Regions from separate parts of the Kitasatospora sp. NPDC089509 genome, predicted to be linked through region 1. Evidence: riboswitches for the same ligand, from Rfam matches in the RefSeq annotation. Region 1 holds a riboswitch; each other region holds the start of a gene.
What was found. A riboswitch is a leader RNA that binds a small molecule or an ion and turns the genes downstream of it on or off. The one in region 1 is predicted to bind cobalamin.
Positions count from the first base shown of each region.

Region 2: another riboswitch for cobalamin. It lies ahead of thiI (tRNA uracil 4-sulfurtransferase ThiI); the one in region 1 lies ahead of ACIP4P_RS20620 (iron ABC transporter permease).
Region 3: another riboswitch for cobalamin. It lies ahead of ACIP4P_RS00755 (CoA-acylating methylmalonate-semialdehyde dehydrogenase); the one in region 1 lies ahead of ACIP4P_RS20620 (iron ABC transporter permease).

Region 1 covers NZ_JBIVHS010000009.1:66,273-71,238, forward strand. The annotation lists gene ACIP4P_RS20615 (ABC transporter ATP-binding protein) at 1-687, opposite strand, end outside; gene ACIP4P_RS20620 (iron ABC transporter permease) at 684-1,736, opposite strand; cobalamin riboswitch at 1,833-1,972, opposite strand; gene sodN (superoxide dismutase, Ni) at 2,062-2,457, opposite strand; gene sodX (nickel-type superoxide dismutase maturation protease) at 2,745-3,107, shown strand; gene ACIP4P_RS20635 (CGNR zinc finger domain-containing protein) at 3,112-3,699, opposite strand; gene ACIP4P_RS20640 (amino acid ABC transporter ATP-binding protein) at 3,834-4,628, opposite strand; gene ACIP4P_RS20645 (amino acid ABC transporter permease) at 4,625-4,966, opposite strand, start outside.
Region 2 covers NZ_JBIVHS010000001.1:269,724-274,689, reverse strand. The annotation lists gene ACIP4P_RS01020 (purine-cytosine permease family protein) at 1-422, shown strand, start outside; gene ACIP4P_RS01015 (short-chain fatty acyl-CoA regulator family protein) at 620-2,074, shown strand; cobalamin riboswitch at 2,099-2,335, shown strand; gene thiI (tRNA uracil 4-sulfurtransferase ThiI) at 2,504-3,775, shown strand; gene ACIP4P_RS01005 (bifunctional 2-methylcitrate synthase/citrate synthase) at 3,802-4,926, opposite strand; gene prpB (methylisocitrate lyase) at 4,948-4,966, opposite strand, start outside.
Region 3 covers NZ_JBIVHS010000001.1:206,269-211,234, forward strand. The annotation lists gene ACIP4P_RS00745 (hypothetical protein) at 35-769, shown strand; gene ACIP4P_RS00750 (YcnI family protein) at 861-1,625, shown strand; cobalamin riboswitch at 1,718-1,904, shown strand; gene ACIP4P_RS00755 (CoA-acylating methylmalonate-semialdehyde dehydrogenase) at 2,108-3,607, shown strand; gene ACIP4P_RS00760 (acyl-CoA dehydrogenase family protein) at 3,628-4,758, shown strand; gene ACIP4P_RS00765 (enoyl-CoA hydratase/isomerase family protein) at 4,758-4,966, shown strand, end outside.

The DNA.
Region 1 (4,966 bases):
CACCTCCGCGGGCGTGCCGGAGGCGACGATCCGCCCGGCCGCCAGCACGTACAGCCGGTCGCAGTGGCCCGCGGCCAGGTTGAGGTCGTGCAGCGCGGTGAGCACCGTCGGCCCGGCCTCGCGGGCGATCGCCAGCACCTCCAACTGGTGGGCGATGTCCAGGTGGTTGGTGGGTTCGTCCAGCACCAGCAGGCGCGGCTCCTGGACGAGCGCGCGGGCGATCAGCACCCGCTGCTTCTCGCCCCCGGAGAGGTTCAGGAAGCCGCGCTCGGCGAGGTGTTCGGCCCGGACCCGGCGCAGCGCGGCCGTGCAGCGCTCCCGGTCCGCCCCGGTCGGGCCGCCCAGGCCGCGCCGGTGCGGCAGCCGGCCCATGGCGACCACCTCGGCCACCGTGAAGTCGAACTCGGCGGAGTGCTCCTGGGTCAGCGCGGCCACCCGGCGGGCCGCCTCGCGGGCGGTGAGCGCGTGCAGGTCGTCGCCGTCCAGCCGGACCGCGCCGCCGGCCGGTCGCAGCACCCGGTAGACGCAGCGCAGCAGGGTGGACTTGCCGCTGCCGTTCGGGCCGATCAGCCCGACCACCTGGCCGGCCGCGGCCGCCAGGCTCACCTCGTGCACCAGCCGGGTGCCGGCCAGTTCCACCGAGACGCCGTCGACGGCCAGCTCCTGGGCCTGCGTCACCCCGGTCACCGGGCGCCCCCGAAGGCCTGGCCGCGGCGGCGCATCATCAGCAGGAAGGCGGGCACCCCGAGCACCGCGGTGAACACCCCGACCGGCAGTTCGGCGGGCGCCAGCAGGGTGCGCGAGGCGATGTCCACCCAGACCAGCAGCAGCGCCCCGGCGAGCGGTGCGACGGCCAGTACCCGGCGGTGCCCGGCGCCGACCAGCATCCGGGCCAGGTGCGGCATCAGCAGCCCGACGAAGCCGATCGCCCCGCTGACCGCGACCACGGTGCCGGTGACGGCGGCGGTCACCACGAACAGCTCCCGGCGCAGCCGCTCCGGGTCCACGCCGAGCGAGGCGGAGGTCTCGTCGCCCATCGCCAGCGCGTCCAACCGCCCGGCGGCGCAGGCCAGGTACGCGATGCCGGCGAGCACGGCGCAGGCGGCGATCGGCACCTTGCCCCAGGTGGCGCCGCCGAGGCTGCCGAGCAGCCACATCATGGCGTCCCGGGCGGCCTCGGCGTTGTCCGAGGAGAACACCATCAGGGTGGTCAGGGCGGAGAAGCCGTAGGAGAGCGCGGTGCCGGTGAGCACCAGCCGCAGCGGGGTGAGCCCGTAGGCGGTGCGGGCGGCGAGGTAGACCAGCACCATGGCGAGCAGCGCGGAGCCGAACGCGGAGACGGAGACCGCCCACACCCCGAGCGAGGCGAAGGCGCCGAGCAGCAGGACGGCGTTGGCGCCGACGGCGGCGCCGGAGGAGATGCCGAGCACGAAGGGGTCGGCGAGGGCGTTGCGCACCAGCGCCTGGACGGCGACCCCGGTGGCGGCCAGTCCGCCGCCGACCACGGCGGCCAGCACGGTGCGCGGCAGCCGGAGCTCCCAGACGATCGCGTACGCCGCGGCGTCGCTCGCTTCCAGTCGGCCGCCGGTCAGCCCGGCGCCCAACAGTCGCAGCACGCGCGGGAGTTCGATCCCGGAGGCGCCGAAGGCGACCCCGCAGACCAGCGAGACCAGCAGGGCGGCGGCGAGTCCGACGGCGAGCGGGACGGTCGGTATTCGGCGAACGGGGTCACTCACGTGCGGGGCGCGCCTTGCCTCGGGCCGCGGGTGTGCCGGGGCGGGCGCCGGTCGGGGGCGGGCCCGGGCGCCGTCCCCTCGCAGTCCACGGCGAGTTGTCGGGAGGTCAGCGGCCGAGGGCGATCGGGCTGGCGCGGTCGGTCGGACCGCGCTCACCGTTGCGGGACAGCGCCGGATTCGCACCGGACTTCCCCCTCGGACGCCCTGGCAGCATAACAGCCGCTCAGGGCAGGCAACCCTTACCGGGGGCGGGTCGCACGTGGACGCACGACCGCCCCCGTCCGAACGGTGCGGACGGGGGCGGTCGGGTGGCGACGCGTCAGGCTCAGGCCTGCTTGGTCTCCCAGAAGATCTTGTCGACCTCGGCGATCAGGTCCAGCAGGGCCTGGCCGGTGGCCGGGTCGGTGGACGCCTTGGCGGCCGAGGCGGCCTTCAGGGTGTCGTTGATCAGCTGGTGCAGCTGCGGGTACTTCTCGAAGTGCGGGGCCTTGAAGTAGTCGCTCCACAGCACCGAGATGTGGTGCTTGACGGCCTCGGCGCGCTGCTCCTTGATGATGATGGCGCGGGCGCGGAAGTGCGGGTCCTCGTTGGCCTGGTACTTCTCCTGGGTGGCCTTGACCGACTCGGCCTCAAGCTTGGCCTGCGCCGGGTCGTAGACACCGCACGGCAGGTCACAGTGGGCGTGGGCGGTGGCGCGAGGTGCAAACAGACGAGAGAACATGGGAGTCCTTCCTTAGATCGTCTTCCCGCGCCCGAGACTACCCTTCCGGCCTCGCGGTTTCGCGGTCGGAGGGTGGGCCTAGGGCGAAAGACGGACCCGGAACCGGGGTAATCCGGGCATCGAACGGATGACGGTCCGTACGGCAGACTGGGGGCGGTCGGTCCGGTCAGGTCGGTTCCGGTCCCGGAGGAGGAGTCGTGGCGCGGAGCGCGCGGAGCACGGAGCCGCAGGGCGGTGCGCGGGTCGGCCCGGTGCCGTTCGGGCTGGTCGACGTGGCGGGCCCGTCGATGGTGCCGACCCTGCGCGAGGGCGACCAACTGCTGGTCCGCTACGGCGCGCCGATCCGGCCCGGCGCGGTGGTGCTGTTCCGGCACCCCTTCCAGCAGGACCTGCTGGTGGTGAAGCGGGCCGCCGAGCGCCGCCCGAAGGGCTGGTGGCTGCTGTCCGACAACCGGCCGGTGGACAGCGACAGCCGCAGCTACGGCCCGGTCCCGGACGACCTGGTGCTCGGCCGGGTGCTGCTGCGGCTGCGCCCGAGCCCGGCCTGGCTGGCGCCGGGGCGCGGGCTGGAACGGCTGCTGCTCGGCTCCCGGCTGGCCCGGGTGCCGGGGCTGGCCCGCCGGCTCGGGGTGTTCGTCGAGGAGGTCTAGGGCCCTAGCCGCCCGCGTGCAGCGCCGCCTCGGCCTCCTGCCGCTTGCGGGCCCGGTACGCGGCGACGTTGGCGCGGGTCGCGCAGCGGTCGGAGCAGTAGCGGCGGGAGCGGTTGGTCGAGGTGTCCAGGTAGGCGTTGCGGCAGGGCGCGGCCTGGCAGATGCCGAGCCGGTCGGCGCCCAGTTCGGTGAGGTGGACCGCCAGTCCCATGCAGGCGACGGCGCTGAAGTGGGCGGTCGCGGTGGGGGAGTTGTCGGCCAGGTGCAGGTGCCAGCGCGGCCGTCCGGCGTCGTCCAGGTAGTCGTGCCCGGAGACCAGCGGGCTGACCGGGTACTCGATCAGCAGGCTGTTCAGCAGGTCGACGGCCCGGATCTCGTCCCCCTCGGCGGCGGCCTCGAACACCCCGCGCAGCCTGGTCCGCACCGCCCGCAGCCGGGGCACGTCGGACTCCTCGGAGAGCGCGGCGGCCCGCGCGGAGTCGGAGAACAGGCCGCGCACCGAGTCCACCGAGGTCAGGGTGTCGGTGCCGCGCTCGGGTTCCTCGGTGTTCACCAGCCGAACGGCGAGGTCGGCGTACGAGGCGAGCTCCACGGCGGTCCTTCCAGGGGTTTCGGTAACGGGCTGACTGCTTCCAGCCTATTACCCGGCGGGGGAAAACGGCGGCGCCCGGCAGGAAACCGCCTGCCGGGCGCCGGTCGTACGGGCGCGGAGGTCCTCCGCGGGCCTCAGAGGACCTTGGAGAGGAAGGCCCTGGTGCGCTCGTGCTGCGGGTCGGTGAGCACCTCGCGGGGATTGCCGGACTCGACCACCACGCCGCCGTCCATGAACACCAGCGCGTCGCCGACCTCGCGGGCGAAGCCCATCTCGTGGGTGACGACGATCATCGTCATCCCGTCCTCGGCCAGGCCGCGCATGACGTCCAGGACGTCGCCGACCAGCTCCGGGTCGAGCGCCGAGGTGGGCTCGTCGAAGAGCATCAGCTTGGGCTGCATGGCCAGCGCGCGGGCGATCGCGACGCGCTGCTGCTGGCCGCCGGAGAGCTGGGAGGGGTAGTTCCTCGCCTTGTCGGTGAGGCCGACCCGCTCCAGCAGGGCCATGCCGCGCTCCCGGGCCTCGGCCTTGCTCTCGCCCTTGACCTGGACCGGCGCCTCCATGATGTTCTCTATGGCGGTCATGTGCGGGAACAGGTTGAAGTGCTGGAACACCATGCCGATGTCCCGGCGCTTCTGGGCGACCTCGCGGTCCTTCAGCTCGTGCAGCCGGTCGCCCTTCATCCGGTAGCCGACGAGTTCGCCGTCCACCGAGAGCAGGCCGCCGTTGATCTTCTCCAGGTGGTTGATGCACCGCAGGAAGGTCGACTTGCCGGATCCGGAGGGGCCGACCAGGACGAACACCTCGCCCTTGCGGACCTCCAGGTCGATGCCCTTGAGCACTTCCACCAGGCCGTAGGACTTGCGCACGCCCCGGGCTTCGACCATGGCGACGGCCTTGCGGTCCTGCGGCTTCGTCAGATCGGTCATACGTGGCCACCTCCTTCGAGGCCCGGCACCACGTCGTCCTTGGTCGGCGGGACGGGCCGGCCGGCGAACAGGCGGCGCAGCCGCTGCAGCGGCGTGGGCGGGAGCACCCGGTTGGCGCCGCGGGCGTAGTGGCGCTCGATGTAGTACTGGACCACGGTGAGGATCGAGGTCATCAGCAGGTACCAGATGCTGACGACGATCAGCAGCGGGATGGTCTGGAACGTGCGCGAGTAGATGTTCTGGCCGGCCCGGAGCAGTTCCTCCAGGGCGATCGACGAGACCAGCGAGGTGGTCTTCAGCATCGAGATGGTCTCGTTGCCGGTCGGCGGGATGATCAC
Region 2 (4,966 bases), on a different contig from region 1:
TGCTGGTGGCGAAGAGCTTCCTGGGCTCCTTCATCACCTTCCTGATCCTGCTCGCCGTCTCCTTCTCGGCCTGGATCGGCGTCTACGCGGTGGACATGTACCGGCGCCGGACGCGCGCCGTGCGCTACGACGCCGAGGCCCTGATGGACACCAGCAGCACCAGCCGCTACTGGTACACCGGCGGCTTCTGCTGGCAGGCGATGGTGTCCTGGCTGCTCGCGCTGCTGGCCGGCCTCGCCTTCACCAAGTGCGACTGGTTCGCCGGCCCGTTCTCCGACACCCCGATCGGCCGGTACGGGCTCGCCTGGGCGGCCACCATCGTGATCTCGGCCGTGATCATGGCCGTGCTCCCCACCCCCCGGGAGAACGTCCCCGCCACCACCGGGGCCCCGGTGGAGCAGGACGAGAAGGTCGCCGCCTGACCGCAGGCACCGACCGACACCCCCGGACCGCCCGGTGGCCGACTCAGCCGAGTCGCCACCGGGCGGTCCGGCTTTTCCCTGGCGCTAGGTGGCCCCACCTGCGGATTCCGCACAAGGGCGGGCCCGTTCCTGCGAATACTGCGAACCCGGGGCGGTGGTACCTTCGCAGGAACGGGCAGGAAGGGAAGGGCACGCCCATGGCACGTCCCACCGGGCGGAAGGTCTACGCCCACGCCAAGCTCCGCCGGCTGCGCCGCGAGCACGGCATGAACCAGGTCGAGCTGGCCCGCGAGCTGGGGATCTCGACCAGCTACCTCAACCAGATCGAGCACAGCCAGCGCCCGCTGACCGCCGCCGTGCTGCTGCGGATCTCCGAGGTGTTCGGGGTCGACCCGGAGTTCTTCTCCGAGGCCGAGGAGGAGCGCCTCGGCACCGATCTGCGCACCGCGCTCGCCGACGAGGCCTGCGGCGGCGGGGTCCCCGCGGAGGAGATCACCGAGGTCAGCCGGGACCACCCGGAACTGGCCCGGGCCCTGGTCGCCCTGCACCGCAGCTACCGCGCGGCCCTCGCCCGGGTCGCCGACCTGGGCGAACCGGGTGGCGGCGCCATCGGCGGGGCCATCCGCCCGGCCGAACCCCACGACGAGGTCCGGGACTTCTTCTACGCCCACCACAACCACATCGCCGCCCTGGACGAGGCCGCGGAGCGCACCGCGCACCAGCTGGCGACCAGCACCGCGGGCCGCACCGCCGCCGCGCTGGCCACCCGGCTCGCCGAGCGGCACGGCGTCCGGGTGGTCGAGGCGGACCAGCGGCGGGCCGCCGACCTGCGCCGGTACGACCCGGCGACCGGCGCGCTGCACCTCTCCCCGTGGCTAACCGACGGCCGCCGCGCCTTCCAACTCGCCACCCAGCTAGCCCTGTTGGAGCACCGGCCGCTGCTCGACACACTGCTGGCGGCGGCCGAACCCGACCTCACCTCTCCGCAGGCCGTCGACCTGGCCCGGATCGGCCTGGCCAACTACTTCGCCGGCGCGCTGCTGATGCCCTACACCGCCTTCCACGCCGCCGCCGAGGAACTCCGCTACGACATCGAGCTGCTCCGGGCCCGCTTCGGCGTCGGCTTCGAGACGGTCTGCCACCGGCTGAGCACCCTGCAACGCCCCGGCCGGCGCGGGGTGCCGTTCTCCTTCCTGCGCGCCGACCGGGCCGGGAACATCTCCAAGCGCCAGTCCGCCACCGACTTCCACTTCTCCCGGCTGGGCGGCACCTGCCCGCTGTGGACGGTCTACGAGGCCTTCTCCTCGCCCGGCCGGGTCCTCACCCAGGTCGCCGAGATGCCCGACGGCAAGCGCTACTTCTGGATCGCCCGGACCGTCTCGCACGGCGGCCACGGGCACCGCGCGCCGCGCAGCGAGTTCGCCGTCGCGCTCGGCTGCGAGCTGCGCCACGCCCACCGGCTGGTCTACGCCGAGGGCATCGCGCCGAACGCGCCCGGCGCGGCCACCCCGATCGGGCTGGGCTGCCGGATCTGCGAACGCCGGGACTGCGCCCAGCGGGCCCGGCCGCCGGCGGGCGGACGGCTGCTGGTCGACCCCGACCGGCGCGGCCGGGTGCCCTACCCCGTGCTGGCCGACGGCCCCGAGGCCTGAGCCGGGGCAGGACCGCCCCGCCTGTAGGGTTGATCCGCTGGTGGTTCACCGGGCGCCCCGCGCTCCCGGGGAGGCAAGAGGGAACCCGGTGACGCCGTTCACACGGCCAGTCCGGGACTGCCCCGCAGCGGTGAGCGGGAACGACCGCCGTCATCCGCACTGGGCCCGGGAAACGGGCCCGGGAAGCGACGGCCAGTAGGCGTCCTCCCCGGGAGGACCGGCCCGCGAGTCCGAAGACCTGCCACCGGTGCGCACGCCGAACGGCGGCGTGCGCGCTCCGGGGCCCCGAGGGAGGGCCGCGTGGCCCTCGTACGGACCCCCGGTCCGGCGGGTCCGTCCGTCGGACCGCCGCCCGGACGCCGCTGCGCGCGCCGCCGTCCTCCCCGCTCGGAGCGACACCGGGACCACTGGGACGACTGGGACTTCTGTATGGACCACCTGACCGACGGCGCACGGCTGCCCTCGCCACGCGGCGCCACCGAGCCCTACGGGCCCTGCGTGCTGCTCAAACACGGCGAGGTGGTCCTCAAGGGCCGCAACCGCCAGCGCTTCGTCCAGCGGCTGGAGGACAACCTGCGGGTCGCGCTGCGCGGGATAGGCGGCTCGACCTGGATCCGGACCCCGCACACCATCACCGTGCTCGGCGGGCAGGTGCCGGTCGAGGACCTGGTGGCCCGGGCCCGCACGGTGATCGGGTTCAACGCGGTCGAGCCGGCCCTGCGGGTGCCCAGCACGCTGGAATCCGTTGAGGCCAACGCCCTGACGGTGCTCGGCGACGCCTGCGCCGGACGCGCCACCACCGGCTTCGCCGTCCGGGTCCGGCGCCGGGACAAGGGCTTCGCCCTGACCTCCACCCAGCTGGAGCGCCACCTCGGCGCGTTCCTCCAGCCGCGGATCCCCGGACTGCGGGTCGACCTGACCGCGCCCGACGTCACCCTGACCGTCGAGATCGAGCACCGTGAGACCTATCTGTCCGCCGAGCGCCACCCCGGGCTGAGCGGGCTGCCGGTCGGCTCCAGCGGACGGGCGCTGGTGCTGCTGTCCGGCGGCTACGACTCGCCGGTCGCCGCGCACCGGGCCATGCGGCGCGGACTGGCCTGCGACTTCGTGCACTTCAGCGGCGCGCCGTACACCAACCCCTCCTCGGTCTACAAGGCGTACGCCCTGGCCCGGGAGCTCAACCGCTACCAACCGCCCGGCGAGCTGCACGTGGTCTCCCTCGGCAAGGCCCAGAAGCAGCTGGCCGTCGCGGGCGCCGGGCGCCTCCAGGTGGTCGCCCAGCGTCGGCTGATGGTGCGCACCGCCTGCGCCCTGGCCGGCGCCACCGGCGCCCAGGCCCTGGTCACCGGCGACAGCCTCGGCCAGGTCGCCAGCCAGACCCTCGCCAACCTGGCCGCCGTGGACCAGGCCGCCACGCTGCCGGTGCTGCGCCCGCTGATCGGCTGGGAGAAGCAGGAGATCATCGACCAGGCCCGGGCGCTCGGCACGGCGGAGATCTCCGTCCTGCCGGACGAGGACTGCTGCAGCCTGCTCGCCCCGCCCCAGGTCAGCACCGGGGCGCGGCTGGGCCAGCTGCGGGCCGTGGAGAAGCGCCTCGACCTGGACGAGGTGGTCGAGGCGCTGCTCACGAACGTGCAGGTGATGCGGCCCGGCCAGGAGGACGACGCGGCACCGGCCGTCACCTGTTCCGTCCCCTCCTGAGCCCCGGCCGGGCCGGACGGGCCTGACTACACGGCGGCCGGTACCGCCCGCTGGCCCGGACCGTCGTACTGGGCCAGCGGGCGGATCAGGGCGTTGTGGGCGAGCTGTTCGGTGATGTGGGCGGTCCACCCGGTGATCCGGCTCATCACGAAGATCGGGGTGAACACCGGGGTGTCGAAGCCCATCAGGTGGTAGGCCAGCCCGGCCGGGTAGTCGAGGTTGGGGTGGATGCCCTTGCGTTCCAGCATCGCCCGGCGCAGCGCGGCGTGCAGGGCGGCCAGCCGGGTGGCCTCGGGGTCGGCCGAGTGCTCGACCAGCCGGTCCAGGGCGGCCTGCATGATCGGGACCCGGGAGTCGCCGTGCTTGTAGACGCGGTGGCCGAAGCCCATGATCTTCCGCTGGGCGGCCAGCGCCCCGTCCAGCCAGTCGGCGGCGCGGGCCGGGTCGCCGATCTCGTCCAGCATGTGCATCACCGCCTCGTTGGCGCCGCCGTGCAGCGGGCCCTTGAGCGCGCCGATCGCGGCGGTGACGGCGCTGTAGAGGTCGGACAGGGTGGAGGTGACCACCCGGGCGGTGAACGTCGAGGCGTTGAAGCTGTGTTCGGCGTACAGCACCAGCGAGATCTCGAAGCAGCGCACCACCTCGGGGGCGGGCACCGTGCCGAAGCACATGTGGAAGAAGTTCTCGGCGTAGCCGAGTTCCGGGTCGGGGGCGATCGGGTCCAGGCCGCGGCGGCGGCGCTGGTCGGCGGCGACCACGGTGGGCAGTTTCGCCAGCAGGGTCAGGGACTTGGCGAGGTGGGGGGCCGGGCGGCCGTCGTCCTCGGTGGGGTCCTCGGCGCCGAAGAAGCTGACGGCGGTGCGCAGCACGTCCATCGGGTGGCAGGTCTCGGGCAGCTTGGCCAGCAGTTCGGCGGTGGTGCGGTCGAGCGGGCGCAGGGCGCGTTCCCGGGCGCGGAACTCCCGCAGCTGGGCCTCGTCCGGCAGTTCGCCGTACCAGAGCAGGAAGGCGGTCTCCTCGAAGGAGCGGTGGGCGGCCAGGTCCTGGACCGGATAGCCGCGGTAGGTCAGGGAGTTGGTCTCCTGGATGACGGTGGAGATCTCGGTGGTGTCGACGACGACACCGGCGAGGCCGCGATGGATCTCGTTCATGGTGCTGGTGCCTCCGGTGCGTCAGGTGCCGGGCGGAAGA
Region 3 (4,966 bases), on a different contig from region 1:
GGCCGTAAGACGGGGGTGTCATGATGGCGCCGCCATGACCGATCCGGATACCGAGTCCGCGCCGCCGGTGCGCGCCGCCGCCCTGGACCTTCGCGTGCTGCGGGCGCTGCCCTTCGCGACGGTCTGCGTCGTGCTGGCCGCCGCCGGGCACGTGCTCGCCTCCGGGGACCCGGTTCCACCGGGGGCCCTGCTGTTCGGCTGGGCGCTGGTCGGGGCGGTCGCGGTGTCCGGTGCGCGCCGGGAGCGGTCGGCGCGGGCGATCACCGGCGGACTGGCCGGCGGCCAGGCGGGCCTGCACGTGCTGTTCCACGTGGCCGAGGCCCCGCGCCGGGCCCCGGTGCGGGCCGGGATGGCCGACATGCCGGGGATGGGCGCCCACTCCGGCGCCGCCGCGCCGCACGCCGCGGTCGCGGCGGCCCACCTCGGCTTCTGGTGCCACGCCCCGCTGGCCGGGCTCAGCACGCCGATGCTGCTGGCGCACGCCGTCGCGACGCTCGTCGCCGGGTGGTGGCTGCGCCGGGGCGAGGCCGCGGTGTGGGCGCTGGTCCGGCACACGGCCCGGACCGCCGCCGCGGCCGGGCGGGCCGGGGCGGCCCGGTTCCTCGGTGTGCCGGGCCTGTTCGCGGCGCTGCGGGACGGGCTGGACGGCCGCTCCGGCGCGGGCGCGCTCTGCCGGGCCACCGGTCCGGACCGCTCGGGTCGGGCCCGGTCGGGGGTGCTCCGGTACGTGGTGGTCAGGCGCGGTCCGCCGTGGTGTGCGGCCGGCTGACCGGGTTCCCCGGGGCACGGCCGCCCGTCCCCGACCCCTGACCGACCGCCGCACGCCGCGCGCGTGCCCTCCCCTGGAGAACACCCGACCCATGAGGACTTCCGCCGTGCTCCGCCTCGCCGCCGCCTCCGCCGTGGCGGCCGCGACCGTACTGGCCGCCGCCACCACCGCCTCCGCGCACGTCATCGTGGACCCGTCCAGCGTCCCGAAGAACACCACCGACCAGACCTTCGCGTTCCGGGTGCCGAACGAGGACGACAACAACAGCACGGTCAAGGTGGAGATCGACTTCCCGACCGACCACCCGGTCCCGTCCGCCCTGGTGGCGCCGGTGCCGGGCTGGACCGACAAGATCACCACGACCAAGCTGGCCACCCCGATCCACACCGACGACGGTGACGTCACGGACGTGGTCTCGCAGATCGTCTGGACCGGCGGCCAGATCGCCCCCGGGCACTACCAGGACTTCACCGTCGAGTTCGGCGCCCTGCCCGAGGGCACCGACAAGGTGGTCTTCAAGGCCCTCCAGACGTACAGCGACGGCAATGTGGTGCGCTGGATCGAGGAGCCCCAGGCCGGCCAGCCGGAGCCGAAGAACCCGGCTCCGGTGCTCACCCTGACGGCGGCGACCGCCGACGACGGGGACTCCCCGAGTGCGGCACCCAGTGCCGCCGCGGGCGCCAAGCCGGCCCCGGCGGCTACCAGCGGCACCACCACGGCCGCCGCGGCGAGCAGCAGTGACTCGACCGCCCGCGGCCTGGGCATCGCGGGCATCGTGGTCGGCGTGCTCGGCACTGCGGCGGGTCTGCTGCTCGGCCGCCGCGGCCGCGGCGGTGACGCGGGTACCTCGGCCTAAGGGCCTGTCGAAGGCCGGTGCGGGAGGCAGGTCCTCCGGCACCGGCCTTCTGCTGCCGCCACTCGGGCGGCGGGGACCCTGGACTTACTAGGACGTCCAACTATATTCTCGGAGACAGGTCCGCGGTGTCAGGGAAGCCGGTGTGAATCCGGCACGGTCCCGCCACTGTGACCGGGGAGTTCGTCCTCACAGCGACGGCCACTGGCAGCCAGCCGGGAAGGCCTGGGGGCGGGCGTGGATCCGGGAGTCAGGATACCGGCCGCGGGTGTTCCGTGTTTTCCACGAGGATGGAGACGACACGCATGACTCCGGGCCGCTGTTCCCGCTCCGCTGCCGTGCTTCCGACCGTCGGGGCCCACCGCCCCTGACGGTCCGTCAACCACCGCCCGCCGCACCGGCGTACGACCGTACGCCCGGCCCCGCGGCGACGGCGGTGGGTGCTCCATTCCTCCTCTCCCCACCCGTGATGAGAGAAGGAACCGATGGTCCGAGAACTGACCCACTTCATCGGCGGCAAGCGCGTCGCCGGCACGTCCGGCCGCTTCGGCGACGTCTTCGACCCCAACACCGGCCGGGTCCAGGCCCGGGTGCCGCTGGCCGACCGCGCCGAGGTCGAGGCGGTGATCGCCGACGCCGCCCAGGCGCAGCCCGAGTGGGCGGCCTGGAACCCGCAGAAGCGGGCCCGGGTGCTGCTGCGCTTCCTGCAACTGGTCGACCGGGAGAAGGAGGAGCTGGCCCGGCTGCTCTCCGCCGAGCACGGCAAGACCGTCGCCGACGCCCACGGGGACATCCAGCGCGGCCTGGAGGTGGTGGAGTTCGCCGCCGGGATCCCGCACCTGCTGAAGGGCGAGTTCACCGACAACGCCGGCACCGGCATCGACGTCTACTCGATGCGCCAGCCGCTGGGCGTGGTCGCCGGCATCACGCCGTTCAACTTCCCGGCGATGATCCCGCTCTGGAAGGCCGCGCCCGCGCTGGCCTGCGGCAACGCCTTCGTGCTCAAGCCCTCCGAGCGGGACCCCTCGGTGCCGCTGCGCCTCGCCGAACTGTTCCTGGAGGCCGGGCTGCCGCCGGGCGTGCTCAACGTGGTCAACGGCGGCAAGGAGGCCGTGGACACCCTGCTGGAGGATCCGCGGGTGCAGGCGGTCGGCTTCGTCGGCTCCACCCCGATCGCCCAGTACGTGTACGCCACCGCGGCCGCGCACGGCAAGCGGGCGCAGTGCTTCGGCGGTGCCAAGAACCACATGATCGTGATGCCGGACGCCGACCTCGACCAGGCCGCCGACGCGCTGATCGGCGCCGGGTACGGCTCCGCGGGCGAGCGCTGCATGGCGATCTCGGTGGCCGTCCCGGTGGGGGAGGAGACCGCGGACGCCCTGGTGGCCAAGCTGGTCGAGCGGATCGGCGCGCTGAAGGTAGGCCGCTCGGACGACCCGGCGGCCGACTTCGGCCCGCTGGTCGGCGCGGACGCGGTCGAGCGGGTCCGCGGCTACCTGGAGATCGGCGTCCAGGAGGGCGCCGAACTGGTCGTGGACGGGCGGGACTTCCGGCTCGAAGGGCACGAGGACGGCTACTTCCTGGGCGCCTCGCTGTTCGACAGGGTGACGCCCGACATGCGGATCCACCGCGAGGAGATCTTCGGCCCGGTGCTCACCGTGGTCCGCGCCGCCGACTACGAGGAGGCGCTGCGGCTGCCCAGCGAGCACGAGTTCGGCAACGGCGTGGCCATCTACACCCGGGACGGCGACACCGCCCGGGACTTCGCCCGCCGGGTGAACACCGGCATGGTCGGCGTCAACGTGCCCATCCCGGTGCCGATCGCCTACCACACCTTCGGCGGCTGGAAGCGCTCCGCCTTCGGCGACCTCAACCAGCACGGCCCGGACTCGATCCGCTTCTACACCCGTACCCGCACCGTCACCTCCCGCTGGCCCTCCGGGGTCAAGGAGGGGGCGAGCTTCACCATGCCGACGATGGGGTGAACACCGTGCACGCAAGCGACTTGACGGAGGATCAGGTGGCGATCGCGGAGGCCGTGCAGGCCTTCGCCGCCGAACACCTGGCCCCGCACGCGGTGGAGTGGGACCAGGCCAAGCACTTCCCGGTGGACGTGCTGCGCAAGGCCGCCGACCTCGGTCTCGCCGGGGTGTACGTCCGCGAGGACGCCGGCGGCTCCGAACTCTCCCGGCTGGACGGCGTGGTGGCCTTCGAGGCGCTGGCCACCGGCTGCCCGTCCATCGCCGCCTACCTGTCCATCCACAACATGGTCGGCTGGATGGTCGACCGCTACGGCAGCGAGGCCCAGCGCCACCGCTGGCTGCCCGCGCTCTGCACGGCCGAACACCTGGGCAGCTACTGCCTGACCGAGCCCGGCGCCGGCTCCGACGCCGCCGCGCTCGCCACCCGGGCCGTCCGGGACGGCGACCACTGGGTGCTGGACGGCGTCAAGCAGTTCATCTCGGGCGCGGGCGCCGCGCAGCTGTACATCGTGATGGCGCGCACCGGCGGCCCGGGCCCCGGCGGGGTCTCCGCCTTCGTGGTGGAGCGGGACGACCCGGGGCTGTCCTTCGGCCCGAACGAGAAGAAGATGGGCTGGAACGCCCAGCCCACCCGCCAGGTGCTGCTGGACGGCGTCCGGCTGCCCGCCGACCGGCTGCTCGGCGGCGAGGGCGAGGGCTTCCGGATCGCCATGGCCGGCCTCAACGGCGGTCGGCTCGGCATCGCCGCCTGCTCGCTCGGCGGCGCCCAGAACGCCCTGGACCGGACCACCGCCTACCTCGCCGAGCGCGAGGCCTTCGGCGCCCGACTGCTGCACGCCCAGGCGCTGCAGTTCCGACTGGCCGACATGGCCACCGAGTTGGAGGCCGCCCGGGCCCTGGTCTGGCGGGCCGCCGCGGCCCTGGACCGGGGCGACCGGCGGGCCCCGCAGCTGTGCGCGATGGCCAAGCGGTACGCCACCGACACCGGCTTCGAGGTGGCCAACGAGGCGCTGCAACTCCACGGCGGCTACGGCTACCTGGCCGAGTACGGCATCGAGAAGATCGTCCGCGACCTGCGGGTGCACCAGATCCTGGAAGGGACCAACGAGATCATGCGCGTCATCGTGGCCCGCGGCCTGATCGGGGCCGCGTGATGACCGGGAACGACATCGACGAGGTCCTGGTCCACCGGGAGGGGCGGGCCGGCCTGATCGTCCTCAACCGCCCGGGCGCCCTCAACGCCCTCACCCACGGCATGGTGCGGCGGATCTCGGACGCCCTGGACGCCTGGGAGGACGACGGGAAGGTCGACACCGTCGTCGTCACCGGGGCCGGCGAGCGCGCCTTCTGCGCCGGCGGCGA